DNA from 4 places in the Lelliottia sp. genome. Region 1 is predicted to be linked to each of the others. Evidence: predicted binding sites of a transcription regulator. Region 1 holds the regulator's gene; each other region holds the start of a gene.

Region 1 (4,892 bases):
AAGCGATGGTCTGCGGCACGTAGCTCAGGCCAATCACTGCAGGGGTGTAACCCATGTCGTGCAAAATGAACGGTGACCCGGTGAGCCAGGCAAAGAAGCTGGCGGAACAGGCCGCGTAAATCAGCACATTTCCGCGATAAGCGCGGGAACGCAGCAGTGACATAAAGGTGACGCGAGCCGCATTGTTCTCGACTGGTTTGGCTTGAGCGGGTTTGAGCGCAAAAGCGGGCAGCATCAGAACCAGGGTGATGATAAACAGCGTGGCAAAGATCGCCTGCCAGTCAAAATGCACCAGAATCCAGCTCCCGATCAGCGGAGCCAGGGCCGGCGAAAGCCCCACGAGCGGCATGATGGTCGCAAAAATGCGGTTAACGCGCGATGCGGGATAATAGTCGGTGACCAGCGCCTGCCAGGTCACGGCAGCAGCACACACGCCAAACGCCTGTACAAAGCGCAGTACCAGCAGCCAGGTTGCATCGCGCACCCACAGCATGCCCAGACAACCCAGCGCAAAAATAGTTAAGCCAAGAAGAAGAATAGGCTTGCGACCATAACGGTCAGAGAGCGGTCCCCACAACAGTTGTGCAAGCGCAAAACCGGCCAGGAATACGCTGAGGCTGGCGCTGATCGCGGCAGCAGGTGTCTGCAAATCTTGCTGCATCGCGGCAAACGCCGGCAGATACATGTCGGTAGCCAAAAAGCCCAGCACGCTCAAACCGCCGAGCCAGACTAAGAATCCTTTGTTGGGTTGCATTGTTATTTCCTAATGAAAGCAGGTGTACATTGGCGCAGATTGTAGGGAGTGCAATCTGGCTTGTGAAACGCTAATATTTGGCGGTTGCGTTCAAAAATTTTGCAGGCAAAAAATGTGGTCTGAATATTCTTTAGAAGTCGTGGATGCTGTCGCCCGAAATGGCAGCTTTAGCGGAGCCGCGCAGGAACTGCATCGCGTACCTTCTGCCGTAAGCTATACGGTGCGTCAGATGGAGGAGTGGCTGGCGGTACCGCTGTTCGAACGCCGTCATCGCGATGTCGTTCTGACCCCCGCTGGCGTATGGTTTTTGAAAGAAGGCCGATCTGTTATCAAAAAAATGATGATCACGCGTGAACAGTGCCAGCAGATTGCCAATGGCTGGCGCGGTCATCTTTCTATTGCGGTGGATAACATCGTAAAACCTGAACGGACGCGGCAGATGGTGGTTGATTTCTACCGGCATTTCTCAGATGTAGAACTTCGCGTGTCCCAGGAAGTGTTTAATGGCGTATGGGATGCGCTATCGGACGGCAGGGTGGAGATGGCGATCGGCGCGACGCAGGCCATTCCCGTCGGGGGGCGTTACGCCTTTAGGGATATGGGAACGCTGAGCTGGAGCTGCGTGGTGGCAAGCGATCATCCTCTGGCTGCGATGGACGGGCCGCTGAGTGACGACGTGTTGCGCAACTGGCCGTCGCTGGTGATGGAGGATACGTCGCGCTCGCTGCCAAAACGCATCACCTGGCTGCTTGATAACCAGCGGCGGGTCGTCGCGCCAGACTGGGAATCATCGGCAACCTGTTTGTCGGCTGGGCTGTGTGTGGGGATGGTGCCCGTACATTTCGCGCGTCCACGGATTGATCGCGGAGAATGGGTGGCGCTTGAGCTTGAAAATCCGTTCCCGGATGCGGCCTGCTGCCTGACATGGCAGCAAAACGATATGTCTCCTGCGCTGGCCTGGCTGCTGGATTATTTGGGGGATAGCGAAACGTTGAACAGAGAGTGGTTACGGGAGCCGGAATAACCGGCCCCGTAGAAACGATTAACGACGGTAATCGCGGAACGGACCGTCAGCGACGGAGCGACGTTCAATCAGGCGCGGATGGACTTCAATTGATTGAGACTCTTCACGTTTGCTGACGATACGATCCATCAGCATGTTGAATGCCGTTTCACCCAAAGAGTCTTTCGGCTGGTGAATCGTCGTCAGCGCGGGAGTAAAGTAGCGAGCGTTGCGCACGTTATCATACCCGATCACGGAAATATCCTGCGGGACGCGCAAACCAAGCTCATCGGCGGCGCAAAGCGCGCCCATTGCCATAATATCACCGCCACAGAATACGGCAGTCGGACGATGCGGCTGCGAAACGATCTGCTGCATTGCGCGGTAGCCTGATTCCGGTTCAAAGTCACCCTGGACAATCCAGTTTTCCGGAACGGTAATCAGCGCTTCTTCCATGGCTTTCATAAAGCCCGCCAGGCGGCCTGCACCGGTATTACGCTCCAGCGGACCGGGGATGACACCAATCTCGCGATGACCGCGTTCAATCAGGTAACGGCCAGCCATGTACCCGCCTTCAAAGGCGTTATCGTTGACGGAATCGGTAAAATCAGCGCGCGTATCGCCCCAATCCATCACCACCATCGGGATATGACGGTACTCTTCCAGCATCGACAGCACGGATTCAGGGTATTCAGAACACATGACCAACAGGCCATCGACGCGCTTTTGCGCCAACATCGACAGGTAAGCGCGCTGTTTTTCCTGGCTGTTCCAGGCATTTCCCAGAATCAGGGTATAGCCTTTCTGGAAGCAGTTTTTTTCTACTGCCTCGATAATTTCGGCGAAATAGGCGGCTTCGCTGCTGGTCGCCAGCAGACCAATCGACTTGGTGTGATTTACTTTCAAGCTGCGAGCCACGGCGCTAGGGGAGTAGTGCAATTCTTTGATTGCGGCCCAAACGGCGTTGCGCGTCTCTTCCGCCACGAAACGGGTTTTGTTAATTACATGTGATACGGTTGTAGTGGAAACGTTTGCGCGTTTCGCTACATCTTTAATTGTTGCCATTAGCTGTCACTCCAGACCATATCCTAAGCTCCTGATAAATTGAGAGGTAAACGTTTGCCTTCTCTCACCCTAATCTCGCAAATTGAATTGCGATACGCCGGGAAAACGACACAGGACGTCAGGAGGGGGTCAGTGGCCGGTACGCTTATAAATTTAGCGTGGAATTTTGTCCTATCTTGATGAAAAGGGGAAGCGCAAAAACGGTTATGAGCCTAAATCGAGGAAGATTTTTGAGCGAAACTGTGTAAAAATGAGCAAGCTCACTTTTCATGTGGGGATTAAAAGGAGAAAAATTGATGAATACCGATCTTAAGTTTTCGTTAACGACCACGATTATCGTGCTGGGTTTGATTGTTGCGGCAAGTTTTACGGCTATTCTGCACTGATTCAGGCGGGGGAGAGCCTTCTCCCTCGTTTTCTTCCTTCGATTGTTACTCTCCCGACAATAATCTTTTGCCAATTTGTTAACTTCTCATTTTTTGTGATTGCTGTCATGCTTTCGACATGTTTTTTCTGTGTCGCGTAATGACACGGTTTCCGGAGTTAATGAATGAAAATCAATTTTCCACTGCTGGCCCTCGCGATTGGCGCATTTGGGATTGGCACCACCGAGTTCTCCCCAATGGGGCTGCTACCGGTTATTGCTAAAGGGATGGATGTTTCTATTCCTGCGGCGGGAATGCTGATCAGTGCTTATGCCATTGGCGTGATGATCGGTGCGCCTTTGATGACGTTACTGCTTTCGCATCGCGCGCGTCGAAATGCGCTTATTTTCCTGATGGCCATTTTCACATTGGGGAATGTGCTTTCGGCACTCTCTCCGGACTACACCACCCTCCTGTTGTCGCGCATTTTGACCAGCCTCAATCATGGCGCATTCTTTGGCCTGGGGTCGGTGGTGGCCGCGAGCGTAGTGCCTAAGCACAAGCAGGCCAGCGCGGTCGCCACGATGTTTATGGGGCTCACGATAGCGAATATTGGCGGCGTGCCGGCGGCGACCTGGCTGGGTGAAGTCATCGGCTGGCGTATGTCGTTCCTCGCCACAGCGATGCTGGGTGTCGTGGCGATGATCGCGCTGTTCTTCTCGTTGCCGAAAGGTGGGGCAGGCGAGCGTCCGGACGTACGCAAAGAGCTGTCGGTTCTGCTCCGCCCGCAGGTGCTGTCAGCGCTGTTGACGACGGTGCTGGGCGCTGGAGCCATGTTTACGCTCTATACCTATATTTCACCCGTGCTGCACGACATCACGCATGCCACACCGTTCTTTGTGACGGCAATGTTGGTATTGATTGGTGTGGGCTTCACCATCGGCAACTATCTGGGCGGCAAGCTGGCCGACCGTTCGGTGAGCGGCACGTTGAAAGGATTTTTAACCCTGCTGATCGTCATCATGGTCGCCATTCCGTGGTTAGCACGTAATGAGTTCGGAGCCGCTATCGCCATGGTGGTTTGGGGCGCAGCCACGTTTGCGGTGGTACCGCCGTTGCAGATGCGAGTGATGCGTGTAGCTCACGAAGCACCAGGGCTTTCGTCTTCAGTCAATATCGGGGCGTTTAACCTGGGCAATGCGCTTGGCGCAGCGGCGGGGGGCGCGGTGATCTCCGCGGGGCTGGGTTACAGCTTTGTTCCGGTTATGGGAGCGATCATCGCCGGGCTGGGTCTGCTGTTGGTGCTGTTGTCCGGGCGCAAACAACCGCAACCGGATTGCGCAACAGAGTGATAAAAACGCAGAAGGGTTACCCCTTCTGCGTGTCTTTTACGCGGCGAAGTTCTTCGCAACAAATTCCCAGTTCACCAGCGCCCAGAAATGTTCCAGATAGTTTGGGCGAGCGTTACGGTAATCAATATAGTAAGCGTGTTCCCACACATCGACGGTCATCAGCGGTGTGGCAGCAGTGGTCAACGGTGTTCCTGCGTTGGACGTCGACACGATCGCCAGTTTGCCATCCGCTTCTTTGACCAGCCAGGTCCAGCCTGCACCAAAGTTCTTAACCGCCGCATCCGTAAACTTCGCTTTAAAGTCTGCAAAGCTACCGAAAGCGTTATTGATGGCAGTTGCCAGCTCGCCAGTCG
Region 2 (4,892 bases), on a different contig from region 1:
GCCTCCGTCAGGCTCTCTTCGGCCTGCCACAATCAGGCACGTACGCTACCGGAACATCGACGCACGAGATTCCTGGCCTCCCGTGCGCTACTCGCCGAGCTGATGTTTATGCTTTATGGCACGAGCGAACTCCCGGAAATGCTTACGCAGCCCGAAGGCCGCCCCGTTTTTGCGGATCCCGAACTCCCGAGTTTTTCGGTGGCGTATACAGGGAATATCGTGGGTGTGGCGCTGACGACGGAGGGAGATTGCGGGTTGGATATGGAACTTCAGCGCGTCACACATAGCTTCCACGGTCCCCACGCGCACGACGATTACCCGCTCTCCAGCAATGAAAAGCTGTGGGTGCGCAATCAAAACGAACCCAACGAAGCCAAAGCGCAGCTGATTACTCTCCGTCAGAGCATCCAAAAACTCTCCGGTTGCGCGGTCGATGATGCGAACTTGTTGCAGCTCCTGCCGGGCTCAGGGCGCCTGCGTTCCGCCAAAGCGGCACGCGTTGAAGCGCTTAGCGACGCGGAAGACGTTTTGATCTGGTCCATTGCCGTGACTCCTGCCATTGAGCGCCTGAGAATCTGGGAATTTGACAGTCGATACGGATGGCGTAGCCTGCCTGATGTTCCGGCTCGCGCTAACAAACCCGCAGCACGCCTGATAAGATTAATCAGCTTACCGACAGAAAAAGCGTTAACCCTCAATTGACCCGTCCTGGGCCATCATGGTGTAAAGGAGTAGTCATGTCTGATACGTTGAAAGTTGTTACGTTACTGGGAAGCCTGCGTAAAGGCTCATTTAATGGGATGGTTGCCCGCACGCTACCCAAACTTGCCCCTGCGGGAATGGACGTGTCGGCATTACCCTCCATTGGTGATATTCCACTGTATGACGCCGATATTCAGCAGGAAGAGGGTTTCCCGCACAGTGTGGAAGCGCTTGCAGAGCAAATCCGCCAGGCGGACGGCGTAGTGATTGTCACACCGGAATATAACTACTCGGTGCCAGGTGGGTTGAAGAATGCGATCGACTGGCTGTCACGCTTACCCAATCAGCCGCTTGCCGGTAAACCGGTGCTGATCCAGACCAGCTCAATGGGCGCGATTGGCGGCGCACGCTGTCAGTATCACCTGCGCCAAATCCTGGTGTTCCTGGATGCGATGGTGATGAACAAGCCGGAATTTATGGGCGGTGTGATTCAGAATAAAGTGGATACGCAAACGGGCGAAGTGGTCGATCAAAGCACGCTGGATCATCTGACCGGTCAGTTGACCGCGTTTGGGGATTATATTCAGCGGGTTAAAGCATAAGAGAAGTGCGAACCCTCTCCCACAGGGAGAGGGAACTTAGATCGTAGGTCAGGAAAGCAAAGCGCCACCTGACACCACTGGCAACTTAGTGTGCATCGATAAACACAATCTTCAGTACAAACAGCAACGCCACGACAACAACGCATGGGCTGAGCTCGCGCAAACGTCCTGTACCGATTTTCATCACGCAGTAAGAGATAAAGCCCAGCGCGATACCTTCGGTGATCGAGAAGCTGAACGGCATCATCACGGCGGTAATAAACGCCGGAACCGCTTCGGTTAAATCGTCCCACTTCACGCGCGACAGGCTAGAGGTCATCAGCACGCCCACGTAAATCAGCGCGCCTGCGGCTGCATACGGTGGCACCATGCCCGCCAGTGGCGAAAGGAAGATCACCAGCAGGAACAGAAGACCCACCACAACGGCCGTCAAACCGGTACGGCCACCGACGGAAACGCCGGACGACGACTCAATGTAAGCGGTAACGGACGAGGTACCGATAAATGAGCCCGCGACAGACGACACGCTATCCACAAACAGCGCCTGTTTCATGCGCGGGAATTTGCCGTTCTCATCTGCCAGACCGGCTTTGTCGGTCACGCCAATCAGCGTCCCGGAGGAGTCGAACAGGTTGACCAGCATGAAGGAGAAAATCACGCCCGCCAGGCCGAGGTTAAACGACCCCGCCAGATCAACGTGGCCAATCACGCTAGACACACTCGGTGGTGCAGAGACGATGCCATGATATTGCACGTCGCCCATCATCCAGCCCAGCAGCGTGGTCACCACGATAGACACCAGTACTGCCGCATGAATATTGCGGGAGGCCAGAATCGCGATGATAAAGAAGCCCAGCACGCCCAGCAGAACGCTGTGAGACGCCAGATTACCAATGCTCACCAGCGTTTCTGGGTTCGCGACGATAACGCCCGCGTTTTTCAGACCCATCATGCCGATGAATAAACCGATACCGCTGGTAATCCCCACGCGCAGGCTCACCGGGATATTGGCAATCATCCAGTAACGTACACGGAAAATGGTCAGCAGCAACAGGCCGACAGCGCCCCAGAAGATGGCGCCCATCCCCACTTGCCACGGCAGACCCATCGCCTGTACGACGACAAATGCGAAGAAGGCGTTAAGACCCATCGCCGGCGCCAACGCTACCGGGAGGTTAGCAAACACGCCCATCAGAATACTGCCGAGAGCAGCAATCAGACAGGTGGTGACGAAGACGGCGCTGGTATCCATGCCAGCAACGCCCAAAATTTGCGGGTTAACAAAAACGATATACACCATCGTCAGGAAGGTGGTGAAACCAGCGATCACTTCGGTGCGTGCCGTCGTGCCGTGCTCGCGCAATTTGAACACGCGCTCAAGCAAACCCTGACCAGACGTCTGGGTAGTGTGTTGTTGACTCATCATCAATTTCCGAACATAGGAGGGAAAATTCGTCGCTATCCTATACCAAAATGCGACAATAGGGGCGGTTACGGGATACTTTTTTTCATTGATTTTGCTTATACGGCAACGATTGCGTCTCGTGATTCTGCATTACGTAAACGTTAAACTTGTTAAAAGGGAAAAGCATGTCTGAGATTGAAGCGGTATTTTTCGACTGCGACGGTACGCTGGTCGACAGTGAGGTCATTTGTTCCCGCGCGTATGTCAGCATGTTCCAGGAATTTGGCATTACGCTCGATCTCGAAGAGATTTTTAAGCGCTTTAAGGGCGTGAAGCTTTACGAGATTATTGACATCATCAACGCCGAGCACGGCGTCAGTCTTGCGAAAGCGGACTTAGAGCCTGTTTACCGCGCCGAGGTCGCACGCCTCTTCGACTCGGAACTGGACGTCATCGCGGGCGCAAACGCGCTGCTGGATTCCATGGCGGTACCGATGTGCGTAGTGTCTAACGGCCCGGTCACCAAAATGCAGCACTCTCTCGGCAAACTGAAGATGTTGCATCACTTCCCGGAAAAACTGTTCAGCGGTTACGATATCCAGCGCTGGAAGCCCGATCCTGCGTTGATGTTCCATGCGGCGAAAGCGATGAATGTGAACGTGGAGAACTGTATTCTGGTGGACGATTCCAGCGCGGGCGCGCAGTCGGGGATTGATGCGGGAATGGAGGTGTTTTACTTCTGCGCCGATCCGCATAACAAGCCGATTGACCATCCGAAAGTCACGACGTTTACCGATTTAGCGCAACTGCCTGAATTGTGGAAAGCGCGTGGATGGAAGATTACCCGCTAAGTTTCCCTGACCCCAACCCTCTCCCAAAGGAGAGGGAGAAAAGCGAAACGCGCAGTGATTGAGGGAACGTCGCGAAACCTTCCCTCTCCCGGTGGGAGAGGGTTAGGTCAACATCACTCTTTCGGATCGCTACCTGCCAGCAGTTTGTCCAGCTCATCGCCGCCGACATGACGGAAATCTTGTCCCTTCACGAAGTAGAAGATGTATTCGCAAATGTTCTGACAACGATCGCCGATACGCTCGATAGAGCGGGCGCAGAACAGCGCGGTCAGGACGCTTGGAATGGTGCGCGGATCTTCCATCATGTAGGTCATCAACTGACGCACAATGCCTTCATATTCCTGGTCGACTTTCTTGTCTTCACGGTAGATACGCACCGCTTCATCCAGATCCATACGCGCAAAGGCATCCAGCACATCATGCAGCATTTGCACGGTGTGGCGGCCCAGCGACTCCAGACTGACCAGCAGCGGTTGGTGCTGGTGAGAGAATTTCTCCAGCGCCGTGCGGCAGATTTTATCGGCCACGTCGCCAATACGTTCCAGTTCAGCGATGGTTTTGATGATCGCCATCACCAGACGCAGGTCGCTCGCCGTCGGCTGACGTTTCGCAATAATGCGCACGCAGGCTTCGTCGATCGCGACTTCCATCATGTTGACGTTTTTGTCGCCTTCGACCACGCGCTTCGCCAGCTCGCTGTCCTGATTGTGCATCGCGGTAATCGCATCAGAAAGCTGCTGCTCCACCATGCCACCCATGGTCATGACCTGAGTGCGAATGCTTTCCAGCTCGGCGTTAAACTGACCGGAAATGTGTTTATTAAGGTTGAGATTGTCCATCATTCCTCCAGATGCCCAAAATATTTCTGGCTGCAACAGGGCGGCAACTGAGCAAACCCCCGAAAGCGTAGTTCTCTACGTGACCGGGGTAAGCAAAGGCCGCCAACGCGGGTACAGCCTAAAAGATGAAGGACATATCAGCCGTAACGACCGGTAATGTAGTCTTCTGTTTGTTTTTTGGCGGGCTTGGTGAACAGATCGTCCGTGTTGCTGAACTCAATCAATTCGCCCAGGTACATAAATGCCGTATGGTCTGAACACCGCGCAGCCTGCTGCATGTTATGGGTGACAATTACCACGGTGTAATCTTGCTTCAGCTCGGTGATCAACTCTTCAATACGACCCGTGGAGATAGGATCCAGTGCTGAACATGGCTCATCGAGCAGTAGCACTTCCGGGCGGATCGCGATACCGCGCGCGATACATAAACGCTGCTGCTGACCCCCTGAGAGAGAATATCCGCTCTGGTGTAACTTATCTTTGGTTTCGTTCC
Region 3 (4,892 bases), on a different contig from region 1:
GACGCACTTGCTAATAAATCATCTAAGGCTGCCTTTTTTTGAACATACAAACGGCCATTGATTTTTGATAAGGCAGTCAGCTCGCGCTGGCAGTTGGTGACAGAGCTATCGGACGCCATTTCAACAGGCGTTCCCGCATTAGTATGAGTTGATCCGCCTTGCGCGGGTACGGAGCTTGAAACCGCCTGAGCAGATTGACCGGCCGGTGTCACTTTACTCTTCGGTTAACTCTGACAACCCGTGACTACCAGAATCGTTGAAATCGCAACCAACGCTAAAGGGGACACAGTGGACGGGATGTTTAGGTCGAGTGATATTGAAAGGGGAATGGCCCGGCATGCATTGCGCCACCGGGCATGAGTTATTTATTTACGACGCCAAATGGTGCCCTGCGGCCCATCTTCCAGAACGATGCCCATTTCCGTCAGACGATTACGTGCAGCATCTGCTGCCGCCCAGTCTTTCGCCTGACGCGCTTCAAGACGTGCAGTGATCAACGCTTCAATTTCGGCCACTTCGTCGCCATCATTCTGCGCACCGCTTTGCAGGAAGGTTTCTGGATCTTGCTCCAGCAGCCCCAGCACCGCTGCAAGCTTACGCAGATGAGAAGCCAACGCATTCGCCGCCGACACGTCTTCGACTTTCAGACGGTTAATCTCACGCGCCATGTCAAACAACACTGAGTAGGCTTCCGGCGTGTTGAAATCATCGTTCATCACGTCGATGAAACGTGCTTCGAATACTTCGCCGCCAGCAGGTGCGACGGATTTGTCAGTGCCACGCACCGCAATGTACAGGCGCTCCAGCGCAGAGCGAGCCTGTTTCAGGTTCTCTTCGCTGTAGTTCAGCTGGCTGCGATAGTGACCAGACATCAGGAAATAACGCACCGTTTCGGCATCGTAATATTTCAGCACGTCACGCACAGTGAAGAAGTTATCCAGCGATTTGGACATCTTCTCGCGATCGACCATCACCATACCGGAGTGCATCCAGTAATTAACGTACTCGCCGCCGTGCGCGCAGGTAGACTGCGCAATTTCGTTCTCATGGTGCGGGAACATCAGGTCAGAACCGCCGCCGTGAATGTCGAAATGGTTACCTAGCTGTTTGCAGTTCATCGCTGAGCACTCGATGTGCCAGCCCGGACGCCCTTCACCCCATGGCGATGGCCAGCTCGGCTCACCTTCTTTGGACATTTTCCACAGTACAAAGTCCATCGGATTACGTTTAACGTCGACGACATCGACGCGCGCGCCAGCCTGAAGTTGCTCAAGATCCTGACGTGAAAGCTGACCGTAACCTGGATCGGTTGGCACCGAGAACATCACGTCGCCGTTGCTGGCCACATACGCATGACCGCGCTCAATGAGCTTTTCGGTGATCTCGATAATTTCATGAATATGGTGGGTCGCACGCGGTTCGCTGTCCGGACGCAGAATATTTAATGCATCAAAATCTTTGTGCATTTCGGCGATCATGCGATCCACCAGCGCGACAAAGCTTTCACCATTTTCATTAGCGCGTTTAATGATTTTATCATCAATATCGGTGATATTACGCACGTACTTCAGGGTGTAACCTAAGAAACGCAGGTAGCGAGAAACCACGTCGAATGAGACGAAGGTACGGCCATGACCAATGTGACAGAGATCGTAGACGGTAATACCACACACGTACATGCCGACTTCCCCGGCATGAATAGGTTTGAATTCCTCTTTTTGGCGCGTCAGAGTATTAAAGATTTTTAACATCAAAGATTCCATGTAAACGTGTGTGGATCGTAAAGACCGTATAATACCTATAATTCGGGATAGGATCAGCACGCATTGCAAGGTGATCGCATCCTGCGGTTATGCTATAACAAGCCCCTATATGTGACCCTTATATGGGTCGAAGCACCACTATAACGGAACAGGATGAAAAAATGGTTACTTTCCACACTAATCATGGCGATATCGTCGTCAAAACTTTTGATGATAAAGCGCCTGAAACAGTTAAAAACTTCCTGGACTACTGTCGCGAAGGCTTCTACAACAACACGATTTTCCACCGTGTGATTAACGGCTTTATGATCCAGGGCGGCGGTTTCGAACCTGGCATGATCCAGAAAGACACCAAAGAAGCGATCAAAAACGAAGCGAATAACGGTCTGAAAAACACCCGCGGTACGCTGGCAATGGCCCGTACTCAGGCTCCGCACTCTGCAACTGCACAGTTCTTCATCAACGTTGCAGACAACGACTTCCTGAACTTCTCCGGCGAGAATCTGCAAGGTTGGGGTTATTGCGTGTTCGCAGAAGTGGTTGAAGGTATGGACGTTGTTGAGAAGATCAAAGGCGTTTCTACAGGCCGCAGCGGTATGCATCAGGACGTTCCAAAAGAAGACGTTATCATTACAAGCGTGACTGTCAGCGAGTAATTGGTGGCGACACTCTTTATTGCGGATCTGCATCTGCAAACAGAAGAACCGGCGATCACCGCCGGTTTTCTGCATTTTTTACAGGCTGAAGCGCTTTCAGCGGACGCCCTGTACATTCTGGGCGATTTGTTTGAGGCCTGGATTGGCGACGACGACCCGAATCCCCTGCACCGTGATATGGCTGCGGCGATCAAAGCCCTGGTCGATTCCGGCGTTCCCTGCTATTTCATTCACGGCAATCGCGATTTTCTGATCGGCAAACGCTTCGCTCGCGAAAGCGGCATGACGTTGTTGCCCGACGAAAACGTGCTCGAATTATATGGCCGCAACGTCCTGATTATGCACGGCGACACGCTTTGCACCGACGACACGGGCTATCTGGCGTTTCGCGCTAAAGTCCACACGCCCTGGATTCAAACTCTATTTCTGGCCCTGCCGCTGTTTATCCGCAACCGTATCGCCGCCAAAATGCGTGCGGGCAGTAAAGCAGCAAACAGCAGCAAATCCATGACGATCATGGACGTCAACCCACAAGCGGTCGTTGAGGTGATGGAAAAACATCGCGTGCAGTGGTTAATTCATGGTCACACCCATCGCCCGGACGTGCATCAACTCACCGCCAACGGCGAACCTGCGCATCGCGTTGTATTGGGTGCCTGGCACAACGAAGGATCGATGGTAAAAGTCTCGCCAGAAGGCGTAGAACTCATCCAGTTTCCGTTTTAATCAACTCGCCTTTTTGCCGCCATTCCGGTGACGCAACCGTTTTCCTTGCCTGTATATCATGCTATTCTCTGTGCCCTAAAAGCAGTGTGTTCCGCACCACAGGAGTTTTAAGACGCATGTCCTCCCGCAATAATCCGGCGCGTGTCGCCATCGTGATGGGGTCCAAAAGCGACTGGGCTACCATGCAGTTTGCCGCCGAAATCTTCGAAATCCTGAACGTTCCGCACCACGTTGAAGTGGTCTCCGCGCACCGCACCCCCGATAAACTGTTCAGCTTCGCCGAAGGCGCAGAAGAGAACGGCTATCAGGTGATTATTGCCGGTGCGGGCGGTGCAGCACACCTGCCCGGCATGATTGCCGCCAAAACGCTGGTGCCGGTTCTCGGCGTACCGGTGCAAAGCGCAGCCCTGAGCGGCGTCGACAGCCTTTACTCCATTGTCCAGATGCCACGCGGCATTCCGGTCGGTACGCTGGCGATTGGTAAAGCGGGCGCGGCGAATGCAGCTCTGCTGGCGGCACAAATTCTGGCGACCCACGACAAAGCCTTGCATCAGCGCCTGGTGGAATGGCGCCAATCGCAGACCGACGAGGTGCTGGAAAACCCAGACCCGCGAGGTGCAGCATGAAACAAGTTTGCGTTCTCGGTAACGGTCAGTTGGGTCGAATGCTGCGTCAGGCGGGTGAACCGCTGGGTATCGCCGTCTGGCCCGTTGGGTTGGATGCAGAACCTGAAGCCGTGCCCTTTCAGCAAAGCGTCATCACCGCTGAAATTGAGCGCTGGCCCGAAACTGCATTAACGCGTGAACTGGCGCGTCACAACGCCTTTGTTAACCGCGATGTCTTCCCCATTATTGCTGACCGTCTGACGCAAAAGCAGCTGTTCGATAAGCTGAATCTCGCCACCGCGCCGTGGCAATTGCTCGCGAGTGAAAGCGAATGGCCTGCCGTTTTCGATAAGTTGGGCGACCTGGCTATCGTGAAACGCCGCACGGGCGGCTACGACGGACGCGGCCAGTGGCGTTTGCGCCAGCACGAAACCGCAGAACTGCCGACGGATTGCTACGGTGAATGTATCGTTGAAAAGGGCATCAATTTTAGCGGTGAAGTCTCGCTGGTTGGCGCGCGTGCGCATGACGGCAGCACAGTTTTTTACCCACTGACGCACAACCTGCATCAGGACGGTATTCTGCGCACCAGCGTCGTATTCCCGCACGCCGATGCCGGGCAGCAAGCGCAGGCAGAAGCCATGCTCTCAGCCATCATGCAAGAGCTGGGTTACGTGGGTGTTATGGCGATGGAATGCTTTATCACCCCTGCGGGTTTGCTGATTAATGAGCTTGCTCCGCGCGTGCACAACAGCGGGCACTGGACGCAAAACGGCGCGTCCATCAGCCAGTTCGAATTGCATCTGCGGGCGATTACCGACTTGCCACTGCCGCAGCCGGTGGTGAACAGCCCGTCGGTGATGATCAATCTGATTGGCACCGCGCTGAACTACGACTGGCTGAAGCTGCCGCTGGTTCATCTGCACTGGTATGACAAAGAGGTGCGTGAAGGACGTAAAGTCGGTCACCTGAACCTCAACGATGACGATAAGGATCGTCTGAGCGCCACGCTGGAAGCCATCGTTCCCCTGTTGCCGCCAGAATACGCCAGCGGCATTGCCTGGGCGCAGAGTAAGCTTAACTAGTCCGCTACCCTAAATCTTGCGCATTTCAGAAGTGAATCCCCGGTCGCAGTGACCGGG
Region 4 (4,892 bases), on a different contig from region 1:
CTTTTTCTTGCTGCGTTTAAGCGTGCCGTGACCTTCGTTATCTTTATCAACGAAGATAAATCCGTACCGTTTTTTCATCTCGCCAGTTCCGGCAGAAACCAGATCGATACAACCCCACGGGGTGTAGCCCATCAGATCGACACCATCTTCGACAACGGCTTTTTTCATCTCGCTGATATGCGCGGCAAGATAATCAATGCGGTACTGATCGTTCACCGTGCCGTCACTTTCCTGCACGTCGATGGCACCGAAGCCGTTTTCAACGATAAACAGCGGCAGCTGATAGTGATCCCAGAACCAGTTCATGGAATAACGCAGCCCAACCGGATCGATCTGCCAGCCCCAGTCAGATTTTTGCACGTAAGGATTGGACACCAGAGATTTGCTTTCGTCGTAGTCCAGCTGCGGGTTATCTGGCGTCGCTTTGGTGGCGAAAGACATGTAATAGCTGAAACCGATGTAATCCACACAGCCTTGTTGCAGCGCGGCAAGATCGTCGGCTGTGATGTCCAGTTCAAAACCGCGACGTTCAAAGTAGTTGAGCAAGTGCTGAGGGTATTTTCCACGCACATGCACGTCGGTGAACCAGTAGCGGCGGTGCATGGCGTTCATCGCCATCATGATGTCGTTCGGCGCGCAGCTTAACGGATAGATTGGGCACATGGCGATCATGCAACCGATTTGCAGTGACGGATTGATTCCACGTCCGGCTTTGACTGCCAGCGCACTGGCAACCAGCTCATAATGCGCTGCCTGGAACATCACCGGCTCGCGATCTTCGCCCGGCTCATACTTTAGACCGGAGTTGGTAAAAGGCGCGAAATCTTCGTGGAAGTTAGCCTGATTGTTGATCTCGTTGAACGTCATCCAGTACTTCACTTTGTGCTGGTAGCGCTCAAACGCCACCGTTGCGAAACGCACAAAGAAATCGATCAGCTTGCGATTACGCCAGCCGCCGTATTCCGTGACCAGATGGTAGGGCATCTCAAAGTGAGAAAGGGTAATCACCGGCTCGATACCGTATTTCCGGCATTCGTCGAACAGATCGTCATAGAACTGCAAACCGGCTTCATTGGGTTCCAGCTCATCACCGTTTGGGAAGAGGCGTGTCCAGGCAATCGAGGTACGGAAACATTTAAAGCCCAGTTCGGCAAAAAGTTTGATGTCTTCTTTGTAGCGATGGTAAAAGTCGATGGCTTCGTGGTTTGGGTAGTTTTTACCCTGCAATACGCCGTTGGTGATTTCACGCGGTACGCCATGGGCCCCCACCGTCATCACATCGGCGACGCTCACGCCCTTGCCGCCCTCTTTCCAGCCACCTTCCAGTTGATGTGCCGCGACCGCGCCACCCCACAGAAAACCTTCTTTGAATCCTGGCATGCTTTTTCCCTCATTCTGCGTTATGTTCTGCAAAAACCATTACAGAAACCGGTTTCAGTGAAATCATGTGCAATGCCATAAAGCGTTGCAAGCACATTACCGAAACCGGTTTCATTTTCGTGAACGGTATCAACTTTGTCTGCGCCCCAGGGTTAAATGTGCAAATTTCCCGCGACTTCTTACGACAGCAGAATAGGCTCGCAAACGTTTGCCTGGACTGTTAGAATTGCGCCGATTTTTCTTACTATCGCAATGCAATCGCGTGGGGACTTGAGCCGTGACCAACAAAACTTCTCTCAGCTACAAAGATGCCGGTGTTGATATTGACGCAGGTAATGCGCTGGTTGACCGAATCAAAGGTGTGGTGAAAAAAACCCGCCGTCCTGAAGTGATGGGCGGTCTGGGTGGATTCGGCGCACTGTGTGCACTGCCGCAAAAATATCGCGAACCTGTTCTGGTTTCTGGCACTGACGGCGTGGGAACGAAACTGCGTCTGGCGATGGATCTTAAACGCCACGACACCATCGGTATCGATTTGGTCGCCATGTGCGTCAACGACCTGGTCGTACAGGGTGCAGAGCCGCTTTTCTTCCTCGACTATTATGCCACCGGCAAACTCGACGTTGATACCGCAGCAAGCGTGATCACTGGTATCGCTGAAGGCTGTCTGCAGTCTGGCTGTTCGCTGGTCGGTGGTGAAACGGCAGAAATGCCGGGGATGTACCACGGTGAAGATTACGACGTCGCGGGATTCTGCGTCGGCGTGGTAGAAAAATCAGAAATTATCGATGGCAGCAAAGTGACCGATGGCGATGTGCTGATTGCGCTGGGATCCAGCGGCCCGCACTCAAACGGTTACTCGCTGGTACGTAAAATACTCGAAGTAAGCGAAACCGATCCAGAGACCACCGAGCTTGAAGGCAAGCCGCTGGCCGATCATTTGCTCGCGCCAACCCGCATCTACGTGAAAAATATTCTTGAGCTGATTGAGAACGTTGACGTTCATGCCATCGCCCACCTGACCGGTGGCGGCTTCTGGGAAAATATCCCACGCGTTCTTCCTGATAACACCCAGGCCGTGATTGACGAATCCTCATGGCAGTGGCCAGCCGTGTTTAACTGGCTGCAAACGGCGGGTAACGTGAGCCAGCACGAGATGTATCGCACCTTCAACTGCGGCGTTGGGATGCTCATCGCCCTGCCTGCCAGCGAAGCGGATAAGGCCATCGCCCTGATGACGGCGAAAGGTGAAAACGCGTGGAAAATTGGTACCATCAAAGCATCTGATTCCGACGAGCGTGTGGTCATTGAATGAAAAATATAGTGGTGCTCATTTCCGGTAACGGAAGCAATTTGCAGGCAATCATTGATGCCTGCAAACAGAAACAGATTAATGGCACCCTACGCGCAGTTTTCAGCAACAAGGCCGACGCGTTCGGCCTTGAGCGCGCACGCGAAGCGCACATTCCCGCGCACGCGCTTGAAGCGTCTCAGTTTGCCAGCCGCGAAGCCTTTGACCGCGAACTGGTCCAGGAAATTGACGCCTATGCACCGGATGTGGTGGTGCTCGCCGGCTACATGCGAATTCTCAGCCCCGCGTTTGTCGCGCATTATTCCGGACGTCTGCTGAACATCCACCCTTCTCTTCTGCCAAAATATCCAGGTCTGCATACCCACCGTCAGGTGCTGGAAAACGGTGATGAGGAACATGGTACGTCGGTGCATTTTGTCACTGACGAGCTGGATGGCGGGCCGGTTATTCTGCAGGCCAAAGTCCCGGTGTTTGATGGCGACAATGAAGATGACATCACGGATCGCGTTCAGGCGCAGGAACATGCCATTTACCCGCTTGTGGTGAGCTGGTTCGTCGATGGGCGCCTGGAGATGCGTGAAAACGCAGCCTGGCTGGATGGTATAAAACTGCCCCCTCAGGGGCATGCTTCAGAAGAATGATAATTCAAGCCGGCGATTGCCGGCTTTTTGTTGCCTGTCATTCGTAAAAACCGCAAATAATCAGACGGTTTAGCGCTAATTTTCACGCTGCGTGGTCGGTTTACTGTCATACTTTTCTGGCACAGTTGGACATCTCGTGGCAAAGCTCGCCATAATAGAATCGAGACGGATTTGCTGCGTCCCGTGATTGAAACGGAGTGTAAGTTGTAATGGGTCAGGAAAAGTTATACATCGAGAAAGAGCTAAGCTGGTTAGCGTTCAACGAACGTGTCCTTCAGGAAGCGGCTGACAAGAGCAACCCGCTGATTGAGCGTATGCGTTTTCTGGGGATTTATTCCAATAACCTGGATGAATTCTACAAGGTGCGTTTTGCTGAACTGAAACGGCGGATTATCATCAGCGAAGAGCAGGGTTTAAACTCTCATTCGCGTCATCTGTTGGGCAAAATTCAGGCGCGAGTGCTGAAGGCAGATCAGGAATTCGACGGTCTGTATAACGAACTGCTGCTGGAAATGGCGCGCAACCAGATTTTCCTGATTAACGAGCGTCAGCTTTCTGCCAATCAGCAAACCTGGCTGCGGCACTATTTCAAACATTATCTTCGCCAGCACATCACCCCCATTCTTATCAATCGCGAAACGGATCTGGTGCAGTTCCTGAAAGATGACTACACCTATCTGGCGGTTGAAATTATTCGCGGCGAATCCATTCGCTATGCGCTGCTGGAAATCCCGTCGGACAAAGTGCCGCGCTTCGTCAATCTGCCGCCGGAAACCCCGCGCAGACGCAAGCCGATGATCCTGCTGGATAACATTCTGCGCTATTGCCTGGACGACATTTTCAAGGGCTTCTTCGATTACGATGCGCTGAACGCGTATTCAATGAAAATGACCCGCGATGCTGAATACGATCTGGTCCATGAGATGGAAGCCAGCCTGATGGAGCTGATGTCGTCGAGCCTGAAACAACGCCTGACGGCAGAGCCGGTGCGCTTTGTCTATCAGCGCGATATGCCGGACGCGCTGGTGGAAATGCTGCGTGATAAGCTGACGATTTCTCGCTATGACTCCATCGTGCCGGGTGGTCGTTACCACAACTTTAAAGATTTTATTGGTTTCCCGAACGTCGGCAAAGCCAATCTGGTCAACAAACCGTTGCCTCGCCTGCGTCATATCTGGTTCGATAAATTCCGTAACGGATTTGACGCCATCCGCGAGCGCGACGTGCTGCTCTATTATCCGTACCACACGTTTGAACACGTGCTGGAACTGCTGCGCCAGGCATCGTTTGATCCCAACGTATTGGCCATCAAAATCAATATTTACCGCGTGGCGAAAGACTCGCGCATTATTGATGCGATGATCCACGCTGCGCACAACGGCAAAAAAGTCTCTGTGGTGGTGGAGTTGCAGGCTCGCTTCGATGAAGAGGCCAACATTCACTGGGCGCGTCGTCTGACAGAAGCCGGTGTACACGTTATCTTCTCGGCACCGGGTCTGAAAATTCACGCCAAGCTGTTCCTGATTTCGCGCAAAGAAGGCGAAGACGTGGTGCGCTAC

Evidence for each region. The regulator PurR, encoded in region 1, represses purine synthesis genes. The targets are predictions, from matches to a motif close to CANGCAAACGTTTGCNTG.
Region 2: ACKI5T_RS02295 (NCS2 family permease) is a predicted target of PurR. The motif match lies at 2,829-2,846, and genes of this name have one in related genera.
Region 3: purE (5-(carboxyamino)imidazole ribonucleotide mutase) is a predicted target of PurR. The motif match lies at 3,175-3,192, and genes of this name have one in related genera.
Region 4: purM (phosphoribosylformylglycinamidine cyclo-ligase) is a predicted target of PurR. The motif match lies at 1,578-1,595, and genes of this name have one in related genera.

The regions. Positions count from the first base shown of each region.
Region 1 covers NZ_JAZQNX010000001.1:174,077-178,968, reverse strand. Annotated here, with positions in the region: gene punC (purine nucleoside transporter PunC) at 1-754, opposite strand, end outside; gene punR (DNA-binding transcriptional activator PunR) at 867-1,778, shown strand; gene purR (HTH-type transcriptional repressor PurR) at 1,797-2,822, opposite strand; gene ACKI5T_RS00930 (YnhF family membrane protein) at 3,119-3,208, shown strand; gene ACKI5T_RS00925 (MFS transporter) at 3,373-4,539, shown strand; gene sodB (superoxide dismutase [Fe]) at 4,576-4,892, opposite strand, start outside.
Region 2 covers NZ_JAZQNX010000004.1:45,985-50,876, forward strand. Annotated here, with positions in the region: gene ACKI5T_RS02285 (4'-phosphopantetheinyl transferase family protein) at 1-702, shown strand, start outside; gene ACKI5T_RS02290 (NADPH-dependent FMN reductase) at 738-1,304, shown strand; gene ACKI5T_RS02295 (NCS2 family permease) at 1,390-2,727, opposite strand; gene yieH (6-phosphogluconate phosphatase) at 2,895-3,560, shown strand; gene phoU (phosphate signaling complex protein PhoU) at 3,674-4,399, opposite strand; gene pstB (phosphate ABC transporter ATP-binding protein PstB) at 4,537-4,892, opposite strand, start outside.
Region 3 covers NZ_JAZQNX010000005.1:224,806-229,697, forward strand. Annotated here, with positions in the region: gene ACKI5T_RS03555 (hypothetical protein) at 1-212, opposite strand, end outside; gene cysS (cysteine--tRNA ligase) at 366-1,751, opposite strand; gene ppiB (peptidylprolyl isomerase B) at 1,925-2,419, shown strand; gene lpxH (UDP-2,3-diacylglucosamine diphosphatase) at 2,423-3,145, shown strand; gene purE (5-(carboxyamino)imidazole ribonucleotide mutase) at 3,262-3,771, shown strand; gene purK (5-(carboxyamino)imidazole ribonucleotide synthase) at 3,768-4,835, shown strand.
Region 4 covers NZ_JAZQNX010000008.1:99,881-104,772, reverse strand. Annotated here, with positions in the region: gene ACKI5T_RS05360 (6-phospho-beta-glucosidase) at 1-1,380, opposite strand, end outside; gene purM (phosphoribosylformylglycinamidine cyclo-ligase) at 1,658-2,695, shown strand; gene purN (phosphoribosylglycinamide formyltransferase) at 2,692-3,333, shown strand; gene ppk1 (polyphosphate kinase 1) at 3,543-4,892, shown strand, end outside.